DNA from 2 places in the Geobacillus sp. CX412 genome. Region 1 is predicted to be linked to the other one. Evidence: a T-box and tRNA genes for the amino acid it is inferred to sense, from the RefSeq annotation. Region 1 holds a T-box; the other holds one or more tRNA genes.
What was found. The T-box of region 1 lies ahead of pheS (phenylalanine--tRNA ligase subunit alpha). A T-box ahead of a tRNA ligase gene usually reads a tRNA of that ligase, here a tRNA-Phe.
Positions count from the first base shown of each region.

Region 2: it encodes a tRNA-Phe, which carries the amino acid that the T-box ahead of pheS (phenylalanine--tRNA ligase subunit alpha) is inferred to sense. The anticodon was not compared.

Region 1 covers NZ_CP103461.1:684,375-689,517, reverse strand. Annotated here, with positions in the region: partial or broken gene pheT (phenylalanine--tRNA ligase subunit beta) at 1-516, opposite strand, end outside; gene pheS (phenylalanine--tRNA ligase subunit alpha) at 533-1,567, opposite strand; T-box leader at 1,710-1,946, opposite strand; gene NXM86_RS03550 (TrmH family RNA methyltransferase) at 2,066-2,830, opposite strand; gene msrA (peptide-methionine (S)-S-oxide reductase MsrA) at 2,834-3,361, opposite strand; gene sspI (small acid-soluble spore protein SspI) at 3,537-3,752, shown strand; gene NXM86_RS03535 (M42 family metallopeptidase) at 4,028-5,113, opposite strand.
Region 2 covers NZ_CP103461.1:2,961,119-2,966,261, forward strand. Annotated here, with positions in the region: gene NXM86_RS15440 (B3/B4 domain-containing protein) at 1-445, shown strand, start outside; tRNA gene NXM86_RS15445 (tRNA-Gly) at 531-604, opposite strand; tRNA gene NXM86_RS15450 (tRNA-Glu) at 937-1,008, opposite strand; tRNA gene NXM86_RS15455 (tRNA-Ser) at 1,017-1,109, opposite strand; tRNA gene NXM86_RS15460 (tRNA-Asn) at 1,113-1,187, opposite strand; tRNA gene NXM86_RS15465 (tRNA-Ile) at 1,460-1,536, opposite strand; tRNA gene NXM86_RS15470 (tRNA-Gly) at 1,541-1,611, opposite strand; tRNA gene NXM86_RS15475 (tRNA-His) at 1,618-1,693, opposite strand; tRNA gene NXM86_RS15480 (tRNA-Thr) at 1,704-1,776, opposite strand; tRNA gene NXM86_RS15485 (tRNA-Phe) at 1,940-2,015, opposite strand; tRNA gene NXM86_RS15490 (tRNA-Asp) at 2,156-2,231, opposite strand; tRNA gene NXM86_RS15495 (tRNA-Met) at 2,237-2,313, opposite strand; tRNA gene NXM86_RS15500 (tRNA-Ser) at 2,345-2,437, opposite strand; tRNA gene NXM86_RS15505 (tRNA-Ile) at 2,454-2,530, opposite strand; tRNA gene NXM86_RS15510 (tRNA-Met) at 2,538-2,611, opposite strand; tRNA gene NXM86_RS15515 (tRNA-Ala) at 2,629-2,704, opposite strand; tRNA gene NXM86_RS15520 (tRNA-Pro) at 2,717-2,790, opposite strand; tRNA gene NXM86_RS15525 (tRNA-Arg) at 2,818-2,891, opposite strand; tRNA gene NXM86_RS15530 (tRNA-Leu) at 2,895-2,980, opposite strand; tRNA gene NXM86_RS15535 (tRNA-Gly) at 2,989-3,063, opposite strand; tRNA gene NXM86_RS15540 (tRNA-Leu) at 3,076-3,157, opposite strand; tRNA gene NXM86_RS15545 (tRNA-Lys) at 3,163-3,235, opposite strand; tRNA gene NXM86_RS15550 (tRNA-Thr) at 3,388-3,460, opposite strand; tRNA gene NXM86_RS15555 (tRNA-Val) at 3,643-3,717, opposite strand; rRNA gene rrf (5S ribosomal RNA) at 3,727-3,843, opposite strand; rRNA gene NXM86_RS15565 (23S ribosomal RNA) at 4,125-5,143, opposite strand, start outside.

The DNA of each region.
Region 1 (5,143 bases):
GTTTGGCGTAAGTCCAAGTTCTAACACTTCATCGTCTAAATTTAATAATTCCAATGCATCGGCGCCAACCGGTGCGTCGCTTGGAAAGACGAAAATGCCATCAGCGTACTCTTTCGGAACTAATTTTGATTCAACACCGAGCTCTTGCAAGGAACAAATCATGCCGTTTGATTCTTCTCCGCGCAGTTTTGCCCGTTTAATTTTCAAATTGCCTGGCAAAACCGCACCGACTTTCGCAACCGCTACTTTTTGCCCTTTGGCAACATTCGGGGCGCCGCAAATAATTTGCACCGGCTCGCCTTCTCCGATATCGACGAGACATTTGCTCAATTTATCGGCATTTGGATGTTGTTCGCGCTCAAGCACATGTCCAACGACAACGCCTTTTGCCCCTTTATTCAATACTTCCACACTTTCGACTTCAATGCCGCTTTTGGTGATGAGGTCGGCTAGTTCTTTTGCTGTTATTCCCGTAAGGTCTACATATTCTTGCAGCCATTTATAAGAAACAAACATCGGTCAAACCTCCCTTTTACACACGATGGAATTGTTGTAAGAAACGAATGTCATTTTGATAGAAATGGCGGATGTCATCAATGCCGTATTTGAGCATCGCGATGCGCTCTGGTCCCATGCCAAACGCGAAACCAGTATATTTTTTCGAATCAAATCCGGCCATTTCTAATACGTTTGGATGGACCATGCCGGCGCCTAAAATTTCAATCCATCCTGTCCTTTTACATACGCTGCAGCCATGTCCGCCGCAATGGAAACAGGATACATCGACTTCGACTGACGGCTCGGTGAATGGGAAAAAGCTTGGACGGAAGCGGATTTCGCGGCCTTCGCCAAACATTTTGCGTGCAAACTCGCGCAGCGTTCCTTTCAGGTCGCTCATGCGAATGTTTTCATCGACAACAAGCCCTTCGATTTGCGTAAATTGATGCGAGTGAGTCGCGTCATCATTGTCGCGGCGGTACACTTTTCCCGGGCAGATGATTTTCACCGGACCGCGCCCTTGATGTTTTTCCATCGTGCGCGCCTGCACCGGTGACGTATGAGTACGAAGCAAAATTTCTTCGGTAATATAGAACGAATCTTGCATATCGCGCGCCGGGTGGCCTTTTGGCAAGTTCAACGCTTCAAAATTGTAGTAGTCTTTCTCGACTTCTGGTCCTTCGGCAATCGTATAGCCCATGCCGATGAATAAGTCTTCGATTTCTTCAATGACGCGCGTGAGCGGATGATGATTTCCTCTTTTAACCGGACGGCCTGGAAGCGTGACATCAATCGCTTCCGCTGCTAATTTTTTCTCGACTTCCTCTTGTTCGAGCTTTGCTTGCTTTGCTTCTAACGCGCTTTGAATCGCCTGGCGCACTTCGTTGGCAAGCGCGCCTATTACCGGACGCTCTTCTGGCGATAATGACCCCATGCCGCGGAGCACTTCGGTAATCGGGCCTTTCTTGCCAAGATAAGCGACGCGCACCTCATTGAGTGCTTTCAAGTCACTGGCTTGTTCAATTTTTTCGAGCGCTTCCTGTTGAAGCTGCTGCAACCGTTCTTTCATAAGAAAACTCCTCCTTTTCTTCAATCAAATAAACGAATGCTTCTTCTACTGCCCATGATTGATGCTCATGAAGCAACACTTTTCGAATATCTTTACGTGAAATCCACACTAGTATGTTCTATAAAAAAACTCGCCCCTTACCATAAGGGACGAGTGCACTCGCGGTACCACCCTTGTTAACAGCGCAAAAAGGCACTGTTCGCTTCATTGTGATAACGGCATAGGCCGGAACACCTTTACATTCCGCAAGCGCGGAATGGTCCCGGTGTCAACTCCAGAGGTGAATTCACTTGCTTCTACCATAAAAACGCTCCCAGTCTACGGCGTTTTCTCCCTGGATGGCGAGTGGCAAGCTACTCTTCTCTTTCATCGTTGTTTTCTATATTTCCCTATTTTTATATTATCTTTATATCCCATATGTTCAGATAAATAATGCTGTATTATATTATAAGCAAACGGCGAACATCGCGCAACACACACAATCTATATGAAAACAGCCTATGCTTTTGCGTCCCGTAAATGATAAAGCAAAATCCCGGCAGCGACGGCAACATTTAACGACTCGGCCTGTCCATAAATCGGAATGTATAAATTTTTCGTCGTCATTTGCAGCAATTTCTTATGAACCCCGCTTCCTTCATTGCCGACAAGCAAGGCAAACGGACGCGCCGGTTTGATATGACGATAATCTTCCCCATTTTCCAGCGCTGTTCCGTAAATCGCGACATTTTTTTCGCGCAGACGCTCGATCCATTCACGGAGATTTCCGCGAATAATCGGCAGATGAAAAAGCGAACCTTGGGTAGCGCGGATGACTTTCGGATTATACAAGTCAGCGCATCCTTCGCCAAGAATAACGGCATCGATTCCAGCCGCATCGGCGGTGCGGATCATTGTGCCGATGTTGCCCGGGTCTTGTACGGCGTCAATCAGAAGCACATTCGCCTGCGTCCAGTCTATATCGCCATAGGAAAACTGTTCGCATACGGCCGCGATGCCTTGCGGCGTTTCCGTATCACTGATCGCTTTCATCACTTCTTCTGTCACGATCGTTACAGGAAGGTGACCCGCATTCCAGCTTGGAGGAATCTCCTTTTTTTCGTCAACAATCAGTTCAACAAGAGGCGCATGGCTCTTTAGCGCTTCTTCGACTAAATGAAAACCTTCAATTAGAAATAACCCCATTTTTTCCCGGCCTTTTTTCGTGAGCAGTTTTTTCCATTCTTTCACTTGCGGATTTTTGGTGGACTGGATTCGTTTCAACGTTCACTTCCCCTTTACGCCCCAATGCTTGGCAATAAACTCATCGCGTCCTGATGCGGCGCGGTCTTCTTTATAATGCTTTGGGTTTTTCTTATGGTAGTTTTGGTGATATTCCTCGGCCGGATAAAACTTTGTTGCCGGCAAAATTTTCGTGACGATCGGCTTGGAAAACTTCCCGCTTTCCTCAAGCGCCCGTTTTGATGCTTCCGCTTTTTGCCGCTGCTCTTCATTATGGTAAAAGATCGCTGTCCGATATTGCGGGCCGCGGTCATGAAACTGTCCGCCGTCATCGGTCGGATCAATTTGGCACCAATACAGTTCAAGCAATCGTTCGTATGGAAAAACGTTTGGATCAAATGTAATCTGCACCGCTTCGTAATGCCCTGTCGTTCCCGTTTTCACTTGTTCATATGTCGGGTTTTCGACATGTCCGCCCGTATAGCCGGAAACAATGCCGTATATTCCATCGAGTTCTTCAAATGGAGTGACCATGCACCAAAAACAGCCTCCGGCAAATGTTGCTTTTTCCATGTTTCTCTCTCCTCCATGTAAAATCGTATTTTTCATTATAGCAAAAATTACAGCGATCAAACACCAAACAAATCAAATCAACAAACAATTTGTTTTCATTTTTGCATTTCTCATACATATTCAGAAAAATTCCCGTTAAAAATAAGCTTGTACTATATATAGAGGGGTGAATGGAATGGATTTAAACTTGCGCCATGCGGTTATACAAAATATCGCCAATAACACGAAGGAGCAATTGGAAGATACGATTGTTGATGCGATTCAGCGTGGAGAGGAAAAATATTTGCCGGGGCTCGGCGTCCTCTTTGAAGAGATTTGGAAACATTCGAGCGAGCAGCAAAAAGAGGAAATGCTTACAACACTGGAACAAGCAGTCAAACAACATGCATAAAAGGGAAGTTTTTTCGCTTCCCTTTTCTCCTTCACCGCTATCATTCGAATCCGTTTATAATCCGCAATCCATACGCCATCCCTAACTCAGACACAAACGATAACTTTTCATCATATGCATCCGCATTCCATACATTCACAGAAACCAATTTCTCTTCCCCCTAAGTTTGTTATGCTAATATATGTTTTTTCATTCCCGCATCTCTATCTTTCACTTCTGTAATCCCTTCGCTAAAAAGAAAAGCCGACATTGATTTGCCGGCTTTTCTTCGCTGATCATTCGAATGTAATTTGTTTAACTTTTTCCGCATCTAAACGCTTGATGACTTCGACAAGCAGCTTCACGGTATTTTCATAGTCATCGCGGTGCAAAATCGCAGCATGAGAATGGATGTAGCGCGTTGGAATCGCAATCGTCAGCGATGGAACTCCGCTTGCCGTCAAATGGATTGCGCCGGCGTCGGTGCCGCCGCCTGGCATTGCATCAAAATGATACGGAATGTTGAGTTCTTCAGCGACATCGATCACAAATTCGCGCAAACCGCGATGCGATACCATTGTTGCGTCGTATAAGACGATGTGCGGTCCTGCCCCAAGCTTGCCCATCGCTTCTTTTTCTGAAACCCCTGGCGTATCGCCGGCAATGCCGACGTCCACAGCAAAAGCGATATCCGGCTGAATGGAATGAGCCGCTGTTCTCGCTCCGCGCAAACCAACTTCTTCTTGCACCGTTCCAACACCGTACACGACGTTTGGATGACCCGTATCTTTCAGTTGTTTTAACACCTCGATCGCAACCGCACAGCCGATGCGGTTGTCCCATGCTTTCGCAAGCAGCATTTTTTCATTATTCAACACGGTAAATTCAAAATATGGAACGATCGAATCACCCGGGCGAACGCCCCATTCCATTGCTTCTTCACGGCTTGTCGCTCCGATGTCGATGAACATATCTTTGATTTCAACCGGTTTTTTTCGCGCTTCCGGAGGCAAAATATGCGGCGGCTTCGAGCCAATCACACCTGTAATTTCGCCTTTTTTCGTTAAAATCGTCACGCGTTGAGCCAGCATCACTTGTCCCCACCAGCCTCCCAACGTTTGAAAGCGGATAAATCCTTTCTCATCGATTTGCGTCACCATGAAACCAACTTCGTCTAAATGCCCAGCGACCATAATTTTCGGGCTGTCGCTATCGCCTTTCTTTTTCGCAATCAAGCTGCCAAGACCGTCTGTCGTTACTTCATCGGCATAAGGAGCTATGTACTTTTTCATCACTTCGCGCGCTTCCCGTTCGTTTCCTGGAACGGCTTTCGCGTCCGTCAATTCTTTGAGCATCGTTAATGTTTCATCTAGCTTTGCCATTATGAAACCCCTTTCCTTTTTCATCCTCAT
Region 2 (5,143 bases), 1.2 Mb from region 1:
AGACCCGAGCAGATATCGTCCTTCGTCGGAAAGCTTATATCGACGTATTCAAAAGAAAAACTTTATCCCAACTATCCACTCCGCAGCCGACGTGAACAATTTCTTTTCACTTTATTATAAAATTCCAATTGGCATTTATGATTTAGATAAATTGGAAGGACCGATTACCATTGATATTGGAACAGACCAAGACGAGTATATCGCTATCAACGGGCGCACTGTCAACTTTTCTCATAAGCTCGTATCAAAGGATGTTCACGGGCCATTTGGCAGTCCGATTGTTGATTCCCAACGAACAGCTGTTACAAAAGAAACGAAAAACGCCGTTCAAATTGTTTATTTACTGCCATCTATGAAACAAGAACAATGTGAAAAACTGTTGCAGTCCATGCAAAAGATGTTCTTGCAAATTCATGGAGGTGATGCTGTCTTTCAACTTGTGTAAAAAATTACATAAAAAATAAAAAACGCAATGCCTCGTTCTTTGAAGAAACGAAACACTGCGTTGTCCCCATAACCATTATTTGCGATGGAGCGGGTGATGGGAATCGAACCCACGACATCAGCTTGGAAGGCTGAGGTTTTACCACTAAACTACACCCGCATATTATTTTTTATTCTTTAAATCTGTATACAACGCGCAGTTGTCATGCCTCTTCCTCTGCTAGCAAACTCAAAGATGATGGATGCATCGAGGCAACCCGCAATCAACTCGAAGCAAATTCGATGATGTATTGCTCGTGGCTGAGGTTTTACCACTAAACTACACCCGCGTATACATTCTCCGAATACAAAACCGCATTTATCATGAACAACATTAAGTTAACGGTATTGATTATAACAGAGGATGTATTAGATTGCAACTATAAAACGAAAAAATTCGACAAATTTCGTTTTATGGAAAGAACAAAAGCACCAGCGTAACTGGTGCTTTTATGACCCGTACGGGATTCGAACCCGTGTTACCGCCGTGAAAGGGCGGTGTCTTAACCACTTGACCAACGGGCCACATTGAATGGCGGAGAAGGCGGGATTTGAACCCGCGCGCCGCAAAATTGCGACCTAACGGTTTAGCAAACCGTCCCCTTCAGCCACTTGGGTACTTCTCCGTATGGCTCCGCAAGTAGGATTCGAACCTACGACCTACCGGTTAACAGCCGGTTGCTCTACCGCTGAGCTATTGCGGAATAAAGAGAATGGCATTAATCATATACGAAATTATCTTTATCCCTTCCTCTTCTAGCTAATTCACAGAAGCAAGATGCGTCGGGACAAAAGATACAAACCTTCTAGTTTTCATTTGGTTTTCGTTGCCTCTTCCTCTGCTAGCAAACTCAAAGATGATGGATGCGTCGAGGCAACTCGCAGTGAACTCATCGATGTAGTGCTTGTCGCTGAGCTATTGCGGAATAAAGCAAGTCTAATATTAGTTTAACTCACTATCAGATAATATGCAATATGGTGGGCCTAAGTGGACTTGAACCACCGACCTCACGCTTATCAGGCGTGCGCTCTAACCAGCTGAGCTATAGGCCCAAGAAGCGGGTGATGGGAATCGAACCCACGACATCAGCTTGGAAGGCTGAGGTTTTACCACTAAACTACACCCGCATAACATGGGGCGACTAGTGGGAATCGAACCCACGCATGCCAGAGCCACAATCTGGTGCGTTAACCACTTCGCCATAGTCGCCACAATCTGATGCCGGCTGCAGGACTTGAACCCGCAACCTACTGATTACAAGTCAGTTGCTCTACCAATTGAGCTAAGCCGGCATATGAAATTTGTCTAAATTATTTTCATTGCCTCTTCCTCTACTAGCGAACTCAAAGATGCTGGATGCGTCGAGGCAACTCGGAGCGAGTTCATGGAAGCTTAGGCTCGTTGCTCCCCAATTGAGCTAAGCCGGCACATCAGACAGAAAAACTTAAGAGTGAGTGGTGGCTCGGGACGGAATCGAACCGCCGACACAAGGATTTTCAGTCCTTTGCTCTACCGACTGAGCTACCGAGCCATTTTATTATCTTAATATTCTGTGTTGTCTTGTCCTTTCCTCTTCTAGATTATTCAGCAATGTTAGATGCGTCAGGACAACTCGCAGCATATTCATGGAAGTATCATTCATCGTTACCGATCCATATACTTAGTTCATTGTGGCGGTCCCGACGGGACTCGAACCCGCGATCTCCTGCGTGACAGGCAGGCATGTTAACCACTACACTACGGGACCAATATTGGTTGCGGGGGCAGGATTTGAACCTGCGACCTTCGGGTTATGAGCCCGACGAGCTACCGGACTGCTCCACCCCGCGGCGATATACTATAGTAACGAGTAACGATGTATGGCGGAGGAGGAGGGATTCGAACCCCCGCGCGCCTTGCGGCGCCTCTCGGTTTTCAAGACCGACCCCTTCAGCCAGACTTGGGTACTCCTCCATCATATTAAAGAACATGGTGGACCTTGTAGGATTCGAACCTACGACCGGACGGTTATGAGCCGTCTGCTCTAACCAGCTGAGCTAAAGGTCCATTTCAATGGCGGCGGAGGGGATCGAACCCCCGACCTCACGGGTATGAACCGTACGCTCTAGCCAGCTGAGCTACGCCGCCAAATTCTTTATTATTACTGGTGGAGCCTATCGGGATCGAACCGATGACCTCCTGCGTGCAAAGCAGGCGCTCTCCCAGCTGAGCTAAGGCCCCATATTTTCTAAATCGGGAAGACAGGATTCGAACCTGCGACCCCATGGTCCCAAACCATGTGCTCTACCAAGCTGAGCTACTTCCCGCTTCCTACATATTCATTAAAAGATTAACGCGCTCGAGAGGATTCGAACCCCTAACCTTCTGATCCGTAGTCAGATGCTCTATCCAATTGAGCTACGAGCGCATATGCCGAGGGCCGGACTCGAACCGGCACGGTAGTTACCTACCCCAGGATTTTAAGTCCTGTGCGTCTGCCAATTCCGCCACCCCGGCGGCATTAATGGAGCGGAAGACGGGGTTCGAACCCGCGACCCCCACCTTGGCAAGGTGGTGTTCTACCACTGAACTACTTCCGCACGCTTATAAGATGCGGGTGGAGGGACTTGAACCCCCACGCCGTAAGGCGCCAGATCCTAAGTCTGGTGCGTCTGCCAATTCCGCCACACCCGCAAAAGTGAGCCATGGAGGATTCGAACCTCCGACCCTCTGATTAAAAGTCAGATGCTCTACCTACTGAGCTAATGGCTCGTGTGGTAAATAAAGACACTCGTTGTTTCTCGTTGCCTCTTCCTCTACTAGTGAATTCAAAGAAGCAGGATTCGTCGAGGCAACTCGTAGCGGATTCATAGGAGCTTAGGCTTGTTGCTCCCCTACTGAGCTAATGGCTCATACTATTACAGTGCCGGCTGCAGGACTTGAACCCGCAACCTACTGATTACAAGTCAGTTGCTCTACCAATTGAGCTAAGCCGGCATAAGAAAGAAGTATTGACATATACGTTTAATTTTTTGTGTCCCTTCCTCTTCTCACTTATTCAGCGAAGTGATATGCGTCGGGACAACTCGCAGTGAATTCACGGAAGCTTAGGCTCGTCTCTACCAATTGAGCTAAGCCGGCATGAATGTAAGGAAAATCACACTTCATATATATTATCATGGTGGAGGATGACGGGATCGAACCGCCGACCCTTGCTTGTAAGGCAAGTGCTCTCCCAGCTGAGCTAATCCTCCGTATGAATTGCCTAGCGACGACCTACTCTTGCAGGGGCGCTGGCCCCAACTACCATCGGCGCTGGAGAGCTTAACTTCCGTGTTCGGGATGGGAACGGGTGTTTCCTCTCCGCTATTGTCACTAGGCAAGTAATGGACAAGTTTTATTATATATAAATAGATAGTCTTGTCAAGATGGGTAATTCATTCCTTCAAAACTAGATAACCGTCTGTTTGGAAGAAGCCGTTTTGCATAGGCGGCCTATGCTTTTCCGTTGTCTAGCTCCTAGCGTCCTCCGCTTTTCACTTTGTCTAGCTCCGGCTCGCAGCGCCTTGCGGAAAATAACCTTCCTCCGTCGACATGCAAGCATGTCTCGTCGGAAGAACATTTTCCTTTTGGCGCTAAGCGCTCGCCTACGCTTTTCCGCTTGGTTAAGTCCTCGATCGATTAGTATCCGTCAGCTCCACGTGTCGCCACGCTTCCACCTCGGACCTATCGACCTCGTCATCTTCGAGGGATCTTACTCGCTTGACGCGATGGGAAATCTCATCTTGAGGGGGGCTTCACGCTTAGATGCTTTCAGCGCTTATCCCTTCCGCACATAGCTACCCAGCGGTGCCCCTGGCGGGACAACTGGTACACCAGCGGTGCGTCCATCCCGGTCCTCTCGTACTAAGGACAGCTCCTCTCAAATTTCCTGCGCCCGCGACGGATAGGGACCGAACTGTCTCACGACGTTCTGAACCCAGCTCGCGTACCGCTTTAATGGGCGAACAGCCCAACCCTTGGGACCGACTACAGCCCCAGGATGCGATGAGCCGACATCGAGGTGCCAAACCTCCCCGTCGATGTGGACTCTTGGGGGAGATCAGCCTGTTATCCCCGGGGTAGCTTTTATCCGTTGAGCGATGGCCCTTCCATACGGAACCACCGGATCACTAAGCCCGACTTTCGTCCCTGCTCGACCTGTCCGTCTCGCAGTCAAGCTCCCTTGTGCCTTTGCACTCTACGAATGATTTCCAACCATTCTGAGGGAACCTTTGGGCGCCTCCGTTACCTTTTGGGAGGCGACCGCCCCAGTCAAACTGCCCACCTGACACTGTCTCCCACCCCGATAAGGGGTGCGGGTTAGAATTTCAATACCGCCAGGGTGGTATCCCACCGGCGCCTCCACCGAAGCTGGCGCTCCGGCTTCTCAGGCTCCCACCTATCCTGTACAAGCGATACCAAAATTCCATATCAGGCTGCAGTAAAGCTCCACGGGGTCTTTCCGTCCTGTCGCGGGTAACCTGCATCTTCACAGGTATATGATTTCACCGGGTCTCTCGTTGAGACAGTGCCCAAGTCGTTACACCTTTCGTGCGGGTCGGAACTTACCCGACAAGGAATTTCGCTACCTTAGGACCGTTATAGTTACGGCCGCCGTTTACTGGGGCTTCGGTTCGC